2 linked regions of the Thermogemmata fonticola genome follow. The protein of the gene in region 2 binds, or shares a complex with, the protein of the main gene of each other region. Links are inferred from orthologs where the notes say so. Each region holds a gene or a part of one and is shown on either strand. Other genes may lie near its edges.

Region 1 (7,253 bases), on a different replicon or contig from region 2:
CAGGGTCAACAAGAACGCTGCCGCGACCGCTATTGGTAGAGAACCTCTTCGCAAGAATGAGCCATACCAGGCAACCGTCAGCAATCCTAGCACGGGAAGACTCAGCAAATAGAAACCAAAGACCAACTGGGGTTTGCGGGCCATGCGGTTGAGTGCGGACAAACTCAGCGGATACCACGGTGATGGGGCAGACAGAGAAGATAATTGCGCGATGGGGAACAGGACCCATAAGGCCAAAGCCACAAGCAGCCAGCGTTCCGTTGATGCCGGTGCCATCAGACTCACGCCGATGTAGACAGGTGCATAGCACAGCCCTAGCAGCCAGGCCACATACCACGCCTTCCAGAAGAACTCCAGGAACGTTTCCCGCATCCAGGTGACTTCCCGTCCCCCGGCGGCTGTGCTCTCCAGGATGGTCAAATAATGATGGGCAACAAAGCCAACCAGGAGGATTCCCGCCATCACACAGCCGGCGAGAGCGGGCACAAAAATCAATGCGTCCAGATTGAGGCCCATAGGAAAACCCTGATCCGATGGGCAAGTTGGCCACCGTTGACCAATGTGGCTCGTCCTTGCCAAAAGAGCTGATACTGTGGATTTACTATATCAGCTCGATACTGCCTCGGGTTGTCAAATTACAGTGTGCCTCTAAGCTCTGAGCGGGGATTGTTGCAAGACATAGTTCTTCCCGATGCCAGGATGATAACGCCGTAGGAAGAGAGCGGCCTATTCGCGACTCTGACCTGATGACAATCGTCACTGCCGGGTAAAGAATGGTATAATAGCACTCTTACCATCCGAGTGGGGGGTGAGGTCTTAAGCGCACAGTAAATTACGTCAGCAATTTGGCATGCTGGTTCCGGGACCTGGATGACAGGTCAACGGAGAACGGGCGATCGAAGCTCTTAGGACACTGTTGGGGTGAGGGGCGTGATACTATGGCAGTCGGTCGTTGGGGTGTGGGTTTTTTAGGAACGGGCCAGATGGCGACAGCTTTAGCCAGCGCCTGGCGCCGTACAGAATGTCTGGACCTATCACGCAGTTGGGCCTGGGATATCCAGGCGGCGGCTCGCGAGCAGTTCGCGCAACGCATTGGGTTGCCGCTGGCTGCCTCCAATCGTGAAGTGGCCTCCCGCTGCGAGTTGCTCCTTCTGGCGGTGAAACCGGGGGATGTCGAGGCGGTTCTCGAAGAGATCCGGCCGGTGCTTCGTCCAGAGCACCTATTCGTGTCGATAGCAGCCGGAGTGCGTTTGCAAACTCTTCAGGACGGCTTGGGAGGACATCGCCGGATCGTACGGGTCATGCCGAATACCGGCTGCCTCGTCGGTTGCGGGGCCTCGGGCATAAGCGCAGCTCCGGAGGTGACACCTAGGGAAGTGGAGCAGGTGGAGGGGTTATTTCGAGCCGTTGGCTACGTGTGTCGCGTGCCGGAGACTCTGTTGGATGCGGTGACGGGTCTAAGTGGTAGCGGGCCGGCCTTTGTGGCCCTCATCGTGGAAGCCTTGGCGGATGGAGGGGTGTTGAGCGGTTTGCCGCGGAACCTGGCTTTGGAACTGGCGGCCCATACGGTCCTGGGGACAGCACGGCTGATCCTGGAAGACGGACGACATCCTGCCCAGATCAAGGATGCCGTGGCGAGTCCCGGTGGAACTACCATCGCGGGCTTGCATGTGCTGGAAAAAGCGGGAGTCCGGGGCGTCCTCCAGCAAGCGGTTTGGATGGCCACGTGCCGGGCTAAGGAGCTGGCCGAGGGGGGGCAAAATCCCTCCACCGCCGAGGGCTGCTTCTCCAAGAAGTGAGAAGCGTCAGGGGGAAACCGGCGATCGTGAAGTCCTCCGTTCCAACGGCGTGATCGGGCCGATGGGCAGAATAGGCATAGAGACTATGAAGGACGAATTGATCCTGATTCTGGATTTTGGTTCGCAGTTCGCCCAGTTGATTGCCCGGCGGGTACGGGAGCAGAACGTTTTTTGCCAGTTGGTCCGGCATGATTTACCGTTGGAGCGGGTCTTGGAACTACGCCCGCGGGGGATCATCTTGTCGGGTGGTCCGGCGAGTGTCAACGAGCCGGGGGCGCCGCGGTGCGATCCGCGCCTTTGGGAATCCGGGATTCCGATTTTGGGCATCTGCTATGGTATGCAGTTAGCAGTGGCGGCCTTCGGCGGCCAAGTAGTGGCTGGGAAAAGCCGCGAATATGGCCGAGCTACGCTGACAGTCCTGGACCGCAATACGCTCTTCCAGGGCTATCCGCTAGAATCCACCGTTTGGATGAGTCATGGGGATAGCGTCAGTGACAGCGCGGGAGAGTTTGAAATCCTGGCCAGTACGGAGCAGTGTCCTTTAGCCGCCGTCAAGCACCGCCGCTGGCCGATCTTCGGCCTGCAATTCCATCCGGAGGTGAGCCATACGCCTCACGGCGGCCAGATTCTAGCCAACTTTCTCCGGGATGTGTGCGGTTGCAGCGGCCGCTGGAAAATGCAAGCGTTCGTGGAGCAAACAGTGGCTCGGCTGCGGGAGCAGATCGGCGACAGCCGGGTCATCTGCGGGTTGTCCGGGGGTGTGGATTCGAGTGTGTGTGCCGCGCTGCTGCTCAAGGCGGTAGGTCCTCAGGTGGCGTGCATCTATGTGGATACTGGCCTGATGCGCGAAGGGGAAACGGAACTGGTGCGCCATACCTTCCGGGACTGGTTTCGGGCGGATCTCCATGTCGTGGAAGCAGGCCAACGGTTCCTTGCCGCTCTCAAGGGGGTGGAGGACCCGCAGGAGAAGCGGCGCATTATCGGCAATCTGTTCATCGAGGTCTTCCGGCAGGAGGCCCGGCAAATCCCCAATGCCCGTTTCCTGGCGCAGGGCACGCTGTACCCGGATGTCATCGAAAGCGGCGGGAGTGCCGATGGCCCCGCGGCCACGATCAAGCTCCATCACAACGTCGGTGGCTTGCCCCAAGAGCTGGGATTTGAGTTGATTGAACCTTTGCGGGACCTGTTCAAGGATGAAGTCCGCAAACTGGGGCTGGAGTTGGGCTTGCCTGAGGAAGTCGTGTGGCGTCATCCGTTTCCTGGCCCAGGATTGGCGGTCCGCTGCCTCGGTGAGGTAACTGAGGAGAAGCTGGCCATTCTTCGCAAAGCCGATGCAATCTTCCTTGAGGAATTACACAAAAGCGGCTGGTATCGCCGAACGTCCCAAGCGTTTGCGGTGCTCTTGCCCGTGCGTTCGGTGGGAGTGATGGGGGATGGTCGAACCTATGAGAATGTCATATGCTTGCGCTGCGTGCAAACTGATGATTTCATGACGGCGGATTGGTCCCGCCTTCCGGAGGATCTGCTTGCCCGTGTCGCCACGAACATCATCAATAAGGTGAAGGGGATCAACCGCGTGGTCTATGATATCAGCAGTAAACCGCCAGCGACGATCGAATGGGAGTGAGGGGGCGGTGCTGGTTGGGGAGGCAGGTATGCGTGTGGATATTTGCTCGCGGGAAGACATGGAAACCCAGGCTCTGCTCTTGCAGGCTTTAGCCGAAATTGGAGCGATCCCGGATCAAGGAGCGATCCTAGACCTCCCCTTAGGTCAAGGACTGCACCGCTTCATCGCTCCAGATGGCATGCTGACCGTTTTCGCCGACGCGTGGGGAGTAGACTTGGAAGGACCGGATGATTTGGTTCAGCGCGTCCAAATGGCCATGGCCAAGGCCTAGCGGATCGTCTGTGCCTGAGAACGTCCGTTAGTCCAGCTAATGGCTGGCTTGCGGCACCACGGCATCGGCCGTTCCTGGCATTGCCATCGACTCTTGCTGAGGAGTTCTGCACAATGATGGCCCTCCCGACTGTGATCACCGGCCTTTTGCTCATCCTTGTGGGTCTGGTTGGTTACTTCGGCGCCGAACCGAATCCCCAGACAGGCAAAGTCAGCCCGACAGCGTTGATTCCGGCAGCGTTCGGGATTGTCCTGGTGATTCTGGGAGGGTTGGCTTTTTCCGACAAACTCCGCAAACACGCGATGCACCTGGCGGCGTTGGTCGGCGTGCTCGGCGTCATCGGCGGTTTCATGCCCATCCTCCGGCAGATCAACAATACAGGCACGTTCGATCCTTTCAAAAAGTCGGCGGTCGCCGGGGAGTTGATGATCCTCATCTGCGCCGTCTTTGTTGGTTTGTGCGTGCGATCCTTTGTACTGGCCCGACTCAGCCGCCAGGCAAAGAACACTTCGCAGAGTGATCTTACCCCATCGGCCTAGGTCTTCAGTTTTTTCTGTGACTCAGGGCCTGGTGACGAGAGCGGCAATGAGAAGCGGGATTGGAGGGAAGGCGAGGATGAGACAATACGGAATGAGAGCGCCAACCCGCTCTGTTTCTGTGCCGACCGTCAATTTCGCTTAGGTTCGGTTCATCCCGTTGAATGCTGATTCCAGCGCGGCATGGTATTACGTGGGAAGCTGTCGCAGGCGGTGAGGGGCTGTCGCAAAACGCTACAGTCCGCTCTTCATGGGGAGAAGATTTTGCTATTTTCTGAATGGAAGCGGCACGGGATTTCGTGCTTGCGAAAAGTGGAACGGTTGGTATATCTTCTCCATCACGGACGCAAAAACCATCGCCCATCTCTGGGTAAACAACTGCAGGAGGCAGTTGGCATGAGCAGGACGCTCACCGTATTCCAAGGGGCTTGGGCGTCGGTTCGGCAGGCTGTTCGAGCGGGCCGTCGGACCGACGCTCTACGTTTATTGCGGCGGTATTTGCATCTGCCGAGCTTGTCCGTGCAGCAGCGTGCGCGAGCGGAAGCCTTAACAGGGCATCTATATCTCTCTTTGGGAGAGTATGCCCGTGCCCGATGGCATCTTCGCCGAGCGGTCATGCTCTGCCCGACAAAGAGCCGGTGGCAGTATTTGTTGGGGTGCGCCTGGGCAGAGGATCCTGTCGGAGGCCATGATCGTGCTGCCCGCTGGTTCTGGCGCGCTTGGCGGCGGAGACCCCAGCACCCGCTCTATCGTTCCGCCTTGGGCGAGGCCTTGATCGGGATGGGGAAGGTCCGCCGCGGCGCCCGTTTGTTGCTTCGAGCTGCTCGGCAAGCCCCAGGAAGCCTGCCGATTTTGCAACGGCTGGTTCGCGGGATGATCCGGGCCGGACGCCCCTCACTGGCCCTGCGCGTGGTATGTGCTGCACGCTTCTTGTGCCGCACACCGATGGCTGGGCAACATGTGGAGGAATGGATTCGCCAACTGCGCTTTGAACAGGCCCGGCGGCATCAACCGCTGTTGCGAAGTGCCATGCGCTATTCCTTGCCTTTTCCCCTCCGGGCGGGCTAAATCGTCTTTCAGATCAGTCAGGAGTGAATGACCCGATCGGGCACAGGACGCGGAATCGCAGCATACTTGGGTCTTGCGAGCGGCCGAATGGCGGCGGGCACTGATTCCGTCGGCTAGCCTTCGGCTAGCCTGCTGCTTGTTGTAGATACCCTGAAAAGATCAGCGCTCCAGAGCGAATGCGTCGTACCACTGGGCTGCCTCGAAGGTGGGACCTTCAAGGCAAACGCGGCGGTAGTCCCAACCCTGCTCGGTTCGGATGCGCGTGACACAACTGAAGCAGGCTCCGAGGCCGCAGGCCATGGGGGTTTCCAGGGAGACAAAGCAGGGGCGTTGCCATTGGACAGCCAGGCGTGCGAGGGAGTGGAGCATCGGTTCCGGTCCGCATCCCAGGAGAATCCCCTCTGGCTGCTCAGCTATGAGCCGGTCGAGAATCGACCCATGCCAGCCCACTGTTCCGTCGTCACTCGCCAGGAACACCTCGGCACCGGCCGCCTGAAAGTCAGCCAGTCCTGCTACACGGGCCGCGGTCCGGACACCGTAGTAGAGCAGCACTCTCGATACGCGTTGTTGAGGGGGAACGCCGCCATACCCTTGGCGTCCGAGCAGATAGCGGGTATAGGCGGGAAAAGGTGTCTGGCCAATGCCACCAGCCACGAGCACTACCTGCTCCACACCGCTGAAATCCGGGAAAGGCTGGCCCAGAGGTCCCCATATCTCTAAGCAGCTTCCTGCGTTCAACTGGCTTAGACGGCCCGTCATCTGACCGACCAACAGATAGACGATATCGAGACCCCAAGGTTGTTGCTGTCCATCGACAACGGTGTCGTAGAGGGCGAAAGGCCGACCTAAGAGCGGGTCGTTGCACTCCGGCAAACGGAGCATCACGAACTGGCCTGGCCGAATCCGGCTAGCAATTTCCGGGCATTCCAGGCGCAGGCGATACGTTCGCTCAGCGAGCGGTTCCTGGAGGAACACACGGGCACGGCGGAGATGGGGCATGACTATTCCCCCGGATGAGCAGGATATTGTCGCTTGAGTCGGGGAGGTCTGATCCAGGGTCTGACATCACGACGGGGAGGTTTGGTGCAGCTCTCACATCACGAGGAGGTTGCCGGCGGCTGGGGACGAGGAGGCGATCGACGGCGGGCGTTCAGGCGTGCCCGTTGCTCAACCAGTTTTTGGCGTGCCCTCTCGACCCATTGACGCAGGGCGGTTAGTTCCTTCGCCGTCAGGGGTCGGGATTTTCCTTTCTTGAGGCGTCCAAGGCGAACCGGGCCAATAGCAATTCGTTTCAGGCGCATCACCTTATGCCCCAATCGGGCCAACATCCGGCGGATTTCTCGATTCTTGCCTTCACAAAGGACGATCCGCAACCACGTGCTATTTCCCTGCTGCCAGAGAGTGTGGACACTTTTGGCGCGCACCTTGCCATCGCTGAGCCAAATGCCCTCCGTGAGGCGTTGCAATTCCTCCCGACTGGGTTTGCCTGCCACTTGGACCAGATAGGTCTTGGGGATGCCGTAGCGGGGGTGCATTAGAGCGGCGGCCAATGCGCCATCGTTGGTCATCAACAACAGCCCTTCACTGGCTTCATCGAGCCGGCCCACCGTGTAAACTCGCTCCTGCACATGGGGGAGCAGATCGATGGCCCGTGGACGCCCCGCTGGGTCATAATTCGTACAAAGAACTCCCGCCGGTTTGTGCAACAGCCAGTACACGGGCCGCTCAGGACGTACCGGCTGTTCATCCACAGCCACGCGATGCACCAAAGGGTCAATCTTCGTGCCCAAAGCGGTGACCACGACACCGTCCACAGTGACGCGACCGGCGGCGATCAATTCGTCACAGTAACGGCGAGACCCCACACCCGCGTGGGCCAGGTATTTGTTGAGACGTTCCATGCTGGCATTGTAGCAACTTTTCCCAAACCTGCGTGGTCCTTCATGACGAAA
Region 2 (9,823 bases):
CTCTTCGAGCAGTTTCCGGTCTTGGACCGCATCCGCCAATTGGAAACCGCCCCGATCACCAGCCTGCATCTCTGGTTCGACCGACCCGTATTACCCTGGCCCCATGCTGTTGTGGTCGGCGGTGTGTCCCAGTGGCTTTTTCGCCGTCCCTTCCCCGCTGGCGTGGAGCTGAACGGCACGGAGAACTTCTCCCCAGAAAACTCCTCGCCTTCCGCGGATGGCCATTCCGCCACGGTTCTGCCCTCTCCGCAGCAGCCTGCGGTTCCGCCTGCGGTTTCCGCTGAGAGCCATTACCTTCAGGTGGTCATCAGTGCCTCGACGGCTCATCTGGCGGGGGGACATGCGGACTTGCAGCAGCGCGTCGTACAGGAACTACGGCAACTGCTCCCGGCGGCCCGGACTGCCCGCCTCCTACACGCCCGCGTCATCACGGAGCATCAAGCCACCTTCCGCCCCGTGCCGGGTGTCGATCGCTGGCGCCCGCCCCAGGCTTCGCCGCTCTCCAACCTGGCCCTCGCCGGGGATTGGACCGCCACCGGCTGGCCCGCCACCATGGAAAGCGCCGTCCGCAGCGGCTATCTGGCCGCCCAGGTCGTCTTGCAGCGAGCGGGAGAACCGTCTTGACCTCCCCGCGACTCCTCATTTCCTCATTTTGACTCTCCCCGCCAGCCTGTCCAAATAAACCAACTTTTTGGGGAAGTCCTCTGGAATTTTCGTCTATATCGGTTATGGAGCGGACTTTTGTTCGCTCAGGTGGAAACGGTGGGTGGAGCTGCGGCCAAGCCGTTGCAGAGGGGTGACCCTGAAGGAAGGCGGAGGGGCGATCATGACGGAACCATCTTCAGCCGCTCAGCGTTTGGGTGATGCAGGTTCTCCGCTGGGAACCGTCCGCATTCTTCGAGAACCTACCATCTACGTTTTGGGTCGCCAGATGCTCAACACCGAGGAGTTGCGCCGCTTCCTGGCCGATCATGGCGTCACCTGGTCCAGTGACAGCGACATCCCCGCCGAGATACTCTGCGAAACCGCAGGCCGAGTTTGCTACATGAGCTTTGCCCGACCACGACCCGGCGGCAACAAAGCTTACCTCCACCACATCAAAGAATCCGGCCACGGCTCCGTCCTCGAACACGCTGTCTGGAACTTCCTCATCACCGGCGTCAGCCGCAGCCTCACCCACGAACTGGTCCGCCACAGAGCGGGCTTTGGCTTTTCCCAACTCTCCCAGCGCTACGTCGATGAAAGCGTGGCGGAATATGTGGAGCCGGACATCATTGCCCATGACCCGGAATTGCATGCCGTCTGGCTGGAGGCGATTCAAACCGTCCACCAGGCTTACGTCCAGCTCGTCGAGCTGCTCCAGCGCAAGCTGCCAGAAATGGAGGACAAGACCCTGCGGCGCAAGCTGGCTCGTCAAGCCGCCCGAAGCGTTCTGCCCAACGCCACTGAGACCAAGATATTCATCACGGCCAACGCCCGCGCCCTGCGGCACTTCCTCGAACAACGGGGCAGCCGCCACGCCGAGCCGGAAATCCGCAAACTCGCCAATCGCCTGCTGGACATACTCCAAAAGGAAGCCCCCAACCTGTTCGGGGACTACCAGCGCGTCGATCTGGGCGACGGCACCTTCGAGATCGTCACGGCGTACCGTAAGGTGTGAAAGGGCGAGGGGTCGGCATTCCCGATAGTCCGTGCCGGTCTAGCAACGTTTGGAGAGTTGGCTGTGGCGATACGCGTAGATCGGTCTGTTTCGGCAGGGTCGGTTCTGAGGAGCTTTGAGGCCGGGCGGAAGGGGAGCACAGGTTTGTGCCCTTGCGCCGGGGGATTACTGGACGGTGACTTCGTGTTCCGCCCGGACCGCGATTTCGGTGAGTTTGGCGGCAGTGACGCCGACGCGCTCGAAGCATTCGGCCACGATGCTGTTGGGGGTGGTGAAGAGAGTGATGAGAAGGTCCAGGGGGGTGATGCGCGAGCGCCCGCAGTCTTTGGCTCGCTGAAGGGCATCGCGGAGGATGCGGATGACATTGTCTGAGAGGAATTCGCGGTTGAGCAGAAGGGGGGGAGGGGGTTCGCCGTCCGTTTGGAGGAAGAGTTCGCGGAATTGTTCGAGCAGGTTGGGGATGTCGGCACCGAGGCGGTTGGCCCATTTATGCACGCCGCTATCGGGAGCGGCGAGTAGGCCCATGAAGAGGTGCGGCGTGCGCACGCTGTCCCAATTGGTGAGACGCGCTTGGGTCAACGATTCCCGGATGGCACGGGCCGCCGCATCAGTCAGTATGTCGGACCGCAACCGTCCGCCTGCAAGGAAAATATCGTCGTCCACGGCTCGTTCCATTGGCTAACCGGGGGGTGCGGGAAGCGGTATCTGCCCCACCCGCCCGAAGACCGAGGGATTCCTACTCCGGCTAGCCGTGATTATGGCACCATCCCGCCAACTCTTCAAGCGTTTTTGCACCGCTTTTTGACGATTTTTCCTTGCTCATCAGCTTTCTGAGTTTCAGCAGGAAAAGAGAAGGGGTGGAAAGGATGGCCTGGACCGGAGAAGGGACGGCAGGGGGAGGGACCCGATCAACAGGGGAGGGGCGGAGGGGAGGCAGGAGGGGACCAGGGAAACCAGCCGCCGGTCGCCTGCCCAACTTGCCCCGGCCTGGGAAAGCGACCCCAGCGGTGGAAGGACAGGACCGCTTCCGTTACCGAGTTTCTCAGTATCCTGATCCTGGGGGTTTCCCGTTCCCCTGTCCTGACGCACGGAGGAACCTGCGTGTGACCAGAGCGACTACCTGGACCAGCCATGCTCGTTTCGGCAGGCTTTTCGGAGTGTTTTCGCTAGCGATCTCTCTGCTGGCGGCATCTCTGCCAGCTATGCCTCTGTTGGGGATGACTCCGCGAGGGATGCGGGGGCTGTCGGCCCAGCAGCCTCCCAAGGCGGCTCAAGCGGTTGTCGTCGATACCGAGGGTCAGGAAACGGCCCTTCAGCAGGTGGAATGGAGCGGCAATGTCCGGCGCCTGGCTTGGCTGGCGGACCCCAACGCCGCGGACGAAGACGGACGGCGCGGACCTTTGGCCCTGGTCATCCGCGAACCCCATTCCACGACCTTGACTCAAGGCGTGCTCACCTTCGTGCCGGTCCGGTCCTTGGCGGCGGTCGAGTTCGATTACGACCGGCAGTTCGTCACCTATCGCATCCAGGGTCTCCAGCAGGCCTTGACGGGAACCCTCCAATACCGCGGGATCAACACTTTCACCCTGGCCGGCCTGACGGCTGCGGGCGAGAAGCGGACCTTTTCCGGCGGGGTTCGGGGCGGCAAAATGTCGGCCATCCGCAGCGTGACTTTTCCGCAAGCCCAGCCACTGCAACGCCCACGGGAAGGCCTGGCCTGGAATGTCCAAATCCTCCAACCGACGGCGAACGATCCTCTCGTGCCGGCCCGCAATCTCAAGCCGCTCTTCGCTCTGGCCGGCGGGCGGGAACGCCTCCGGGACGCTCTGCCGCTGCGCAAGGCCGAGCCGCTCCCCTTCGGCCCCCAACTGCTCCGCTGGGAAATGCTCGCCCATGACCCCAACACCCACCATGCTGCCGCCGAAGTGACACTGGCTGGTCAAGGCGAACGGCTCGTCATCATCCCCCTGACCCTGCCGGAGGAAGGACAGACCGCGCAGCTCCTCGGCCTGCTAGGCGAAACCGACGCCGGCTGGAAACTCTTCCCCCTCCACACCATCCGGGTGATCACCCCTTCCAAGCGGAAAATCGAGTGACCACGGCCCTCGCATCGCAGCCGGCATGTGCCCTGAAACACTTGCCGCCTGACGGCTTTCCCATCGTGCGGCCCTTCTTCCTGGGATGCTGCACCTTGCCAGGCCAACGGCTGCGGCGATGCCTCTTTGTAACCTCTGCGCTGGGGAAATCATCCTGAACGGTGACGCTGGAACGCTGCCCTCAGGTACTACTACTGAGGTGGTACAAGGCGCAGCCGTGTGTAAAATGGCAGTGGTGATCCATGACGGGAACACCGCGAAACGACCTTTAACACGAGGAATTGACGTATGGCCAGTCCCAATGTGGTCGAATTGACCGAGCAGAATTGGCATGAGCATGTCGGCGGCGATACGCTGGTGGTGGTGGATTTCTGGGCCCCGTGGTGCGGCCCCTGTCGGGTCTTGTCGCCGATCATCGATCGCCTGGCCGACCGCTACGCGGGCAAGGTTAAGGTCGCCAAACTCAACGTCGATGAAAACCCCAATCTCGCGGTCAAATACGACGTGATGACCATTCCGCGCATCATCTTCTTCAAGGGGAGCGATCGCCCGCTCTACCAGGAAGTGGGATTGGTGTCGGAGGATCACCTGGCCCGGCTCATCGACAAGTACAAGTGAGGAGACGGCGGTTCCGGCATTGAAGGAACCGGAGGGTCGGAGTTGCCCAGGAGCCGCTGATCCTGGTCGCCGATCCTGTCCGGCTTCCGTTCACACTTGCAGCGAGCCGATGATGTCGCTGAGGCGGCGGGCGCCGAGTTGGGCCACGGCTTCCGGCAGGGCTTGGGCCAGGCGCGAGCTGACGCTGGGATCGTAAAAATGAGCGGTGCCGATCTGGACGGCGGAAGCCCCGGCCACCAGGAACTCCATAACGTCATCGAGCGTGGCAATGCCTCCGATGCCGATGACCGGCACGATGCGGCGCCGGGCAATGGCCCAGACCGCGCGTAGTGCCAACGGTTTGATCGCCGGGCCGCTCAGTCCGCCGGTGACATTGCCCAGACGCGGGCGCTGCCGCCGCCAGTCGATGGCCATCCCCAGATAGGTGTTGACGGCGCTGACGGCATCGGCTCCCCCCTCCGCTGCCGCCGCTGCGATCGCGGTGATGTCCGTCACGTTGGGCGTCAGCTTGGCGATGATCGGCACGTGGGGACAGGCCTGACGGCAGCGCTGCACGATCCGCCGCGTCCGCTCCGCATCCGTGGCAAAGTCCAATCCCCCGCTCACGTTGGGGCAGGACAGGTTCAGCTCCAGGGCGGCGATCTCCGCTCCGCGTTCCGCCACATCCGCGGCCAAAGCCACAAACTCGTCCTCGCTTTTGCCGGCAATGTTCACAATGATCGCGGTCGGCAAGGTGCGCAAATACGGCCAGTGGTGCTCCCAGAAGTGCTCCCAGCCGTCGTTGTCTAAGCCGATGGCGTTGAGCAGGCCGCAGGGGGTCTCCACGGTGCGCGGCGGGGGATTGCCCGCGCGGGGCTGCCGGGTCACCGTCTTGGGGATCAGGCCGCCCAAGTGGCGGAAGTCGAGGTAGTCCTCCATCTCCCGCCCGTAACCGATGGTTCCCGAAGCCGCCAGAATCGGATTGCGCAAGCGCAAACGTCCCAGTTGGACGCTCAAATCCACCATGCTGGCTCCTCTTGGCCGGCGGAGCGATACTCCATCCTCCCACCGGAGTGGCACGCCCTCCAGTCCCGCCCGAATCTCGGACACCCCGGAGTACCCGCCTCCCGGCCTATCCGGCACCCTGGGGTATCTTACTCTCTCCTTTCTCCTCCGGGGGAGAAGAAGTAAACAGTGGGAGCAACGCCTGCACTTGGAAAACATCCAGCAAACAGTCGAACAGTATGGAGATGATTTTCCGGCAAAGCCGGAGTTGGACACCTGCGAGCGCCGTTCCTTCATTGGAGCGGTTCGGGTCGTAGGCGATAGTCCACCAGGAACTGATGGACCGCTTGCCGGTCGCGTTCCGCGGGGAGAGGGGATTGCTGGTAGCTCCGATCCAGGAGTTCCTCTAGCTCGCGGAGTTGCTGGTCGTGGAAGGTCCAGTCGAGGGCCGGGGCCGTCCCCTTCTCTTGCTGTTTCTGGGCGATCAGTTCCAGCAGGAACGGGCGCTGATACTCCTCAGCCAATTGGGGCAGAGAGGCGACGACCTCGCCGGTGCGCAACAGATGGATGCCGCTGAGGAGCACGCGGTAGGCGTACAAGACCGTCTTGAGGATTTTCGGCTGTTGTTTGTTGAGGAGCTTGCGCTGGGTGGCGAAGAAGCCGCGGTAGTGATGGTAGTGGTGCCGCGTGATGCAGCGGCGAGCCAGGGGGCGCAGCTCGTGGAGAAAATCCGCGCCGACCACGATCAGCGGGGAGAAAATCTGCTCCATCACGTAGCCGTTGTTTTTCACGAGCAGGCGCAGGTATTTCCCCAGGTCATGGCTGACCAGTTCCACTTCCGTGCTCGCCAGGTCCAGCTTCCGCTCCACGGTCTGTTCCGGGAGGTCCAGCCCGACGACTTCGCGCAGAGGCAACAGATGCGCTCCCCGCAGGTCCACATCGCTATCGGGTGAGGGGAAGCCGTAGAGGTGAGCGCCGCTGACCGTAACGAACAGAGGGCGATAGTGCTGGGTTTCCACCAGACGCCGAAGGGCCTGGAGATCAAGATCAAGCATCAACCATCCTCCGCCGTGCCCAGATCAGGAATTGATCCACCTGTCGATAGTCGGGTTGCTCCGGAAGCCGGGTTTGTTGGTAGGCTTCCTGGAACTGCTGGTTCAGGGCTAGAGCTTTCTGGTGGACCTCTTCCCAGGTGAGCAGTCCCGCCTTGATCGCCAGCAATTCCTCGCGGTGTTCCGAAACGTCGACGCGAATCTGGCCAGAACGCAGAGCGTCGATGCCGGAGTAGAGCAAGCGAATCAGATGCATGGCGTGCTTGGATTTCCAGGTTCCTGTGCGTGCGTAAGCCTTGGCCATGAGACGGAACTGACTGAGGACATAGCCGGAGTAGGTCCGATACAGGTGGCGGGACAGGAAGGCCTCCCGGATCTCGCGCAGGCGTTGAGCCACGGGGTCGGCATACAACACGCGGGGGGTCCAGAGCGTCTCCAGCACGTTCGGGTTGGCCTTCAAGGCAAGTTTGAGAAACTTTTCCAGTTCCCAATAGACCTCATCCTGGGTTTCGCAGGCGTATTCCAGTTGTTCCGGGAGTTTCCAGAGCGACCAGTGCCAGCGGGCGGGAGGCAGGTAGATGCCGCGGAGGTCGGTGTCGGAATCCTCGGTGGCCAAACCGTAAGCATGGGAACCCACCTGGCAGCAGTAGATGATCCAGGGGCGCAGATTGGCATTGGGTCGGGCGAGCTGGTCCTCGACCTCCTTGCGGCGGATGGCCAGTTCCTGGAAGAAAGCTGACACCGTCGGACCATCCGCAAAGCGTATAGTGTAAGCGTGGCGGTTGTCCTTGGGGATGTCCACGATCACGGCCACACTGCCCGGCGGGCGCACCGTGCCATCCGCAAGGGCTTTGGACACCTTCAGGACTACCTGCGTCCCCGGCGGAATGAGAAAATCCGAACGGTGATGCTGGAATGGATACTCTTCGACGGCCATCGTGGGTTTCCCCGCCCGCTTCGGCATATTGTACGCCCTGCAGTAAAGAGCCACTGATGGGGCCGAGACTTGGTATCGGCCGTTTCCAACACGCGTCCCAGGAGCCTAGCGGGCTTGACCGAACGGATGCGGGGCGACGCTTAGATTCGAGGAGTGGTAGGCCAGGGGCGGCGGGGGGGTGGTGGGGGGCGGACGGCGCGGGGGACGGACGGCGTGGGGAGAGTGGGGGAAGAGGGGGAGGGGGGAGGGCGTAGCTCAGCGGACGAGGTTGGGCAGATACTTGACGGGCAGGGTGCCGTGGCTGAGGACTTCTTCGTGGAAGCGGCCCAGATCGAAGGCGTCGCCCCGGCGGCGCTGCACCTGCTGGCGAAGGCGGTAGAAGGCCATTCGGCCCACGAAATAGGTCGAAAGCTGGACGCTATTTTGCTTGGCGCGGAGGATTTTGCCGACGGCTTCCCCCTCCGTCTGGAAGCCCCGTTCCATGAGCAGGCGGCGGGCGGTCTCATCATCCCAGTTGCTGCAATGCATGTGGTAGTCGAGCAGGGCGTTGAGCACCGCTCGCAGGTAAAACTTCAACTGATGCAGGCGCAGGGCCAGATCACCTTGGCCGTAGCCTTGATCCAGCATCATCTGTTCGGTGTAGACGGCCCAGCCTTCGGCAAAGACCCCGGAGGCGAACACCTTGCGGATGAGGGAGGGATGGCGGTTGGCATAGGCCAGTTGGACGTAGTGGCCGGGATAGGCTTCGTGGATGGTGAGAATCTGGAGCATGTGGCGGTTGTATTCGCGGAGGAAGGCTTCGATGCGCGGGGCGGGCCAATCGGCGGGGGGTGGGGCCACGGCATACAAGCTGGCGGCTTTGGGGTCCAGCGGCGGAGCGGGATTGAGATAGGCGACGGAGTAACCCCGCTGGAAGGGGGGCATCTCCACGATCTGGCAGGTGTCAGGTTCCGGCAAGGTCAGGATGCGGTTGTCGCGGATGAAGCGGCGGATGTTCTCGACGGTCCGGCGGACTTCTTCGACCAGGTCCTCGGCTTTGGGATGGTCTTTGGCTAGCTCGTCGAGCACGCTGCGGATGGTGAAGCGGCGGCCTTCGGCATCGTCGGGCGGAAGCGGCTTACCGGGAAAGAGACGGGACCAGAGCTGGCGGGCGACGTACCACATTTCCAGCTCCACGCGGTCGGCTTCGGCTTCGGCCAGGCGAAGCACTTCGGCGGCGGTCAGGCCGGCGTCCAGTTCCAGGGCCAGCTTCTGGGCGAATTTTTCCGGTCCGAGCCGCCAGTCGCCTTGGGAGCGGGGGAGAAGCTCCTGTTCCAGCCAGCGGAGGTAATCCTGCAAGGCGGTGACCGCGGCCCGGCAAGGCGTGGCCAGCGGTTCGCTTCCAGGTCTTTCCCCGGCGAGGGTGTAGATGTCCTTTTCGTAGAAGGCGATGGCGCCCTTGGTCCGCTGGATGGCGACTTCCGTCAGCACCCGCGGGGGATTGTGCAGGCTGGCCTGAGCGGCGGCGATGATCCGGGGAAGGTAGGTGATCCGCCGGGCGGCATTCTGCACGTTGCGCTCCCGTGGCAAGGTCGATTGGGTGAACAGCGCGAAGACGCTATCGGTCAGGTACTCGCCGTAGACGCGGGGATCGTAGCGGAAGCGGTCATCGTGTTCGGCTTGCCAGAGGGCGTAGTCCAGCGCGTGTTTCCAGATGGCCAGATCGATCTGGGCCGAGGGGGAGAGGCGGCGGGGGTCGATGTCCCGTTCCAGCCGTTGCCGCCAGATGCGCCACTGTTCCACGTCTTTTTGCCGGGCCGCGGGGGACAGATCATCCAAGCGGTCGTCGTGCTCGTGGTTCCCCAGTTGCGTGGCCCAATAGGGGTGCCGCTGGCATTGCTCCTGGACGTATTGCTGGAACAATTCCGCCAGCCGCTGGTCCGCTGGCTGCTGTTCTGCTGGCTGTTGTCCGGTCTGCTGTGGCCCGCTGTGCTGTTGTCCGGTTTGTTGGGGTTCGGTCATGGACAGGTCTCCCCGAAGCCCGCCGGCGCTGGGTCCGGCCGCCAGTGCCAGGGCGATTCCCAGACTTGCTGCCCGAAGGAGCCAGCGGTAGGCGTGCGGCCAACGGCGGAAGGACGAAGCGCCCCCGGAGGAAGAATCGCGTTGGGCCTTCCGGCAGGGCGGGCCAGGTGGCAGGGGCATGACATTGTCCGCTTCCAGCTCCGGCGGCAGCGGGGTAGCCGGGGGAAGAGGACGGGACAGGGGGAGCGTCGAGGGTTTCATGAACGTGTCTCCGCAGAGGGTCGAGCGACGAGGCGGACCTTGGCGCTTTGGGTGGCGGCGTCGTTGCTGGCGAGGGTGAGGGGGCCGTCCGCGAGGCGCCCGGCGGGAAAGGCGGCCTGGCGCTGGGCCGTGTAGGCTTCCACGCGGCGGTGGGCCAAGAAATGATGACCCCGGCGGCGCTCCCGCTCCGCCCGCAAGGCGCCCAGATCAAGCG

The links.
Region 1: the proteins of H0921_RS12340 (region 2) and H0921_RS06505 are in contact, whole or in part, in a crystal structure (PDB 5UE9), measured with the Lactococcus lactis proteins. The link is inferred for Thermogemmata fonticola from one-to-one orthologs. Residues at the interface, in WP_025017116.1 of Lactococcus lactis: Gly25, Phe27, Phe29, Glu32, Tyr33, Lys35, Tyr36, Lys48, Phe56, Thr60, Pro61, Arg62, Val63, Ala64, Glu65, Thr66, Ala67, Ser68, Gly69, Met70, Ile74, Gln77, Pro223, Glu251, Phe274, Ala275, Pro277, Phe278; in WP_023189152.1 of Lactococcus lactis: Leu4, Gln5, Ala47, Ser48, Met49, Leu50, Leu51, Arg52, Arg53, Met95, Leu98, Arg223, Met224, Ala225, Cys226, Ile228, Gly229, Ala230, Cys231, Tyr232, Ala233, Val235, Glu236, His237, Asn243, His244, Ala245, Lys247, Glu250.

What each region holds. Positions count from the first base shown.
Region 1 is NZ_JACEFB010000003.1:103,910-111,162, reverse strand. The notes cover bases 4,381-7,253. They hold H0921_RS06505 (dihydroorotate dehydrogenase electron transfer subunit), read right to left. Parts: upstream 6,301-7,253; coding sequence 5,461-6,300; downstream 4,381-5,460. Other genes in these bases: H0921_RS06500 (pseudouridine synthase), read right to left, coding at 6,399-7,202; H0921_RS06510 (tetratricopeptide repeat protein), read left to right, coding at 4,630-5,301. In the rest of the region: H0921_RS06535 (hypothetical protein), read right to left, coding at 1-516; proC (pyrroline-5-carboxylate reductase), read left to right, coding at 939-1,799; guaA (glutamine-hydrolyzing GMP synthase), read left to right, coding at 1,885-3,426; H0921_RS06520 (hypothetical protein), read left to right, coding at 3,455-3,697; H0921_RS06515 (hypothetical protein), read left to right, coding at 3,811-4,236.
Region 2 is NZ_JACEFB010000009.1:101,432-111,254, forward strand. The notes cover bases 3,423-6,365. They hold H0921_RS12340 (dihydroorotate dehydrogenase), read right to left. Parts: upstream 5,380-6,365; coding sequence 4,465-5,379; downstream 3,423-4,464. Other genes in these bases: H0921_RS12330 (hypothetical protein), read left to right, coding at 3,423-3,756; trxA (thioredoxin), read left to right, coding at 4,045-4,374; H0921_RS12345 (nucleotidyltransferase domain-containing protein), read right to left, coding at 5,652-6,365. Outside these bases: hydroxysqualene dehydroxylase HpnE, read left to right, coding at 1-624; thyX (FAD-dependent thymidylate synthase), read left to right, coding at 827-1,660; H0921_RS12325 (Clp protease N-terminal domain-containing protein), read right to left, coding at 1,826-2,323; more of H0921_RS12330, read left to right, coding at 2,764-3,422; more of H0921_RS12345, read right to left, coding at 6,366-6,413; H0921_RS12350 (nucleotidyltransferase domain-containing protein), read right to left, coding at 6,406-7,374; H0921_RS12355 (DUF885 domain-containing protein), read right to left, coding at 7,603-9,609; H0921_RS12360 (nitrilase-related carbon-nitrogen hydrolase), read right to left, coding at 9,606-9,823.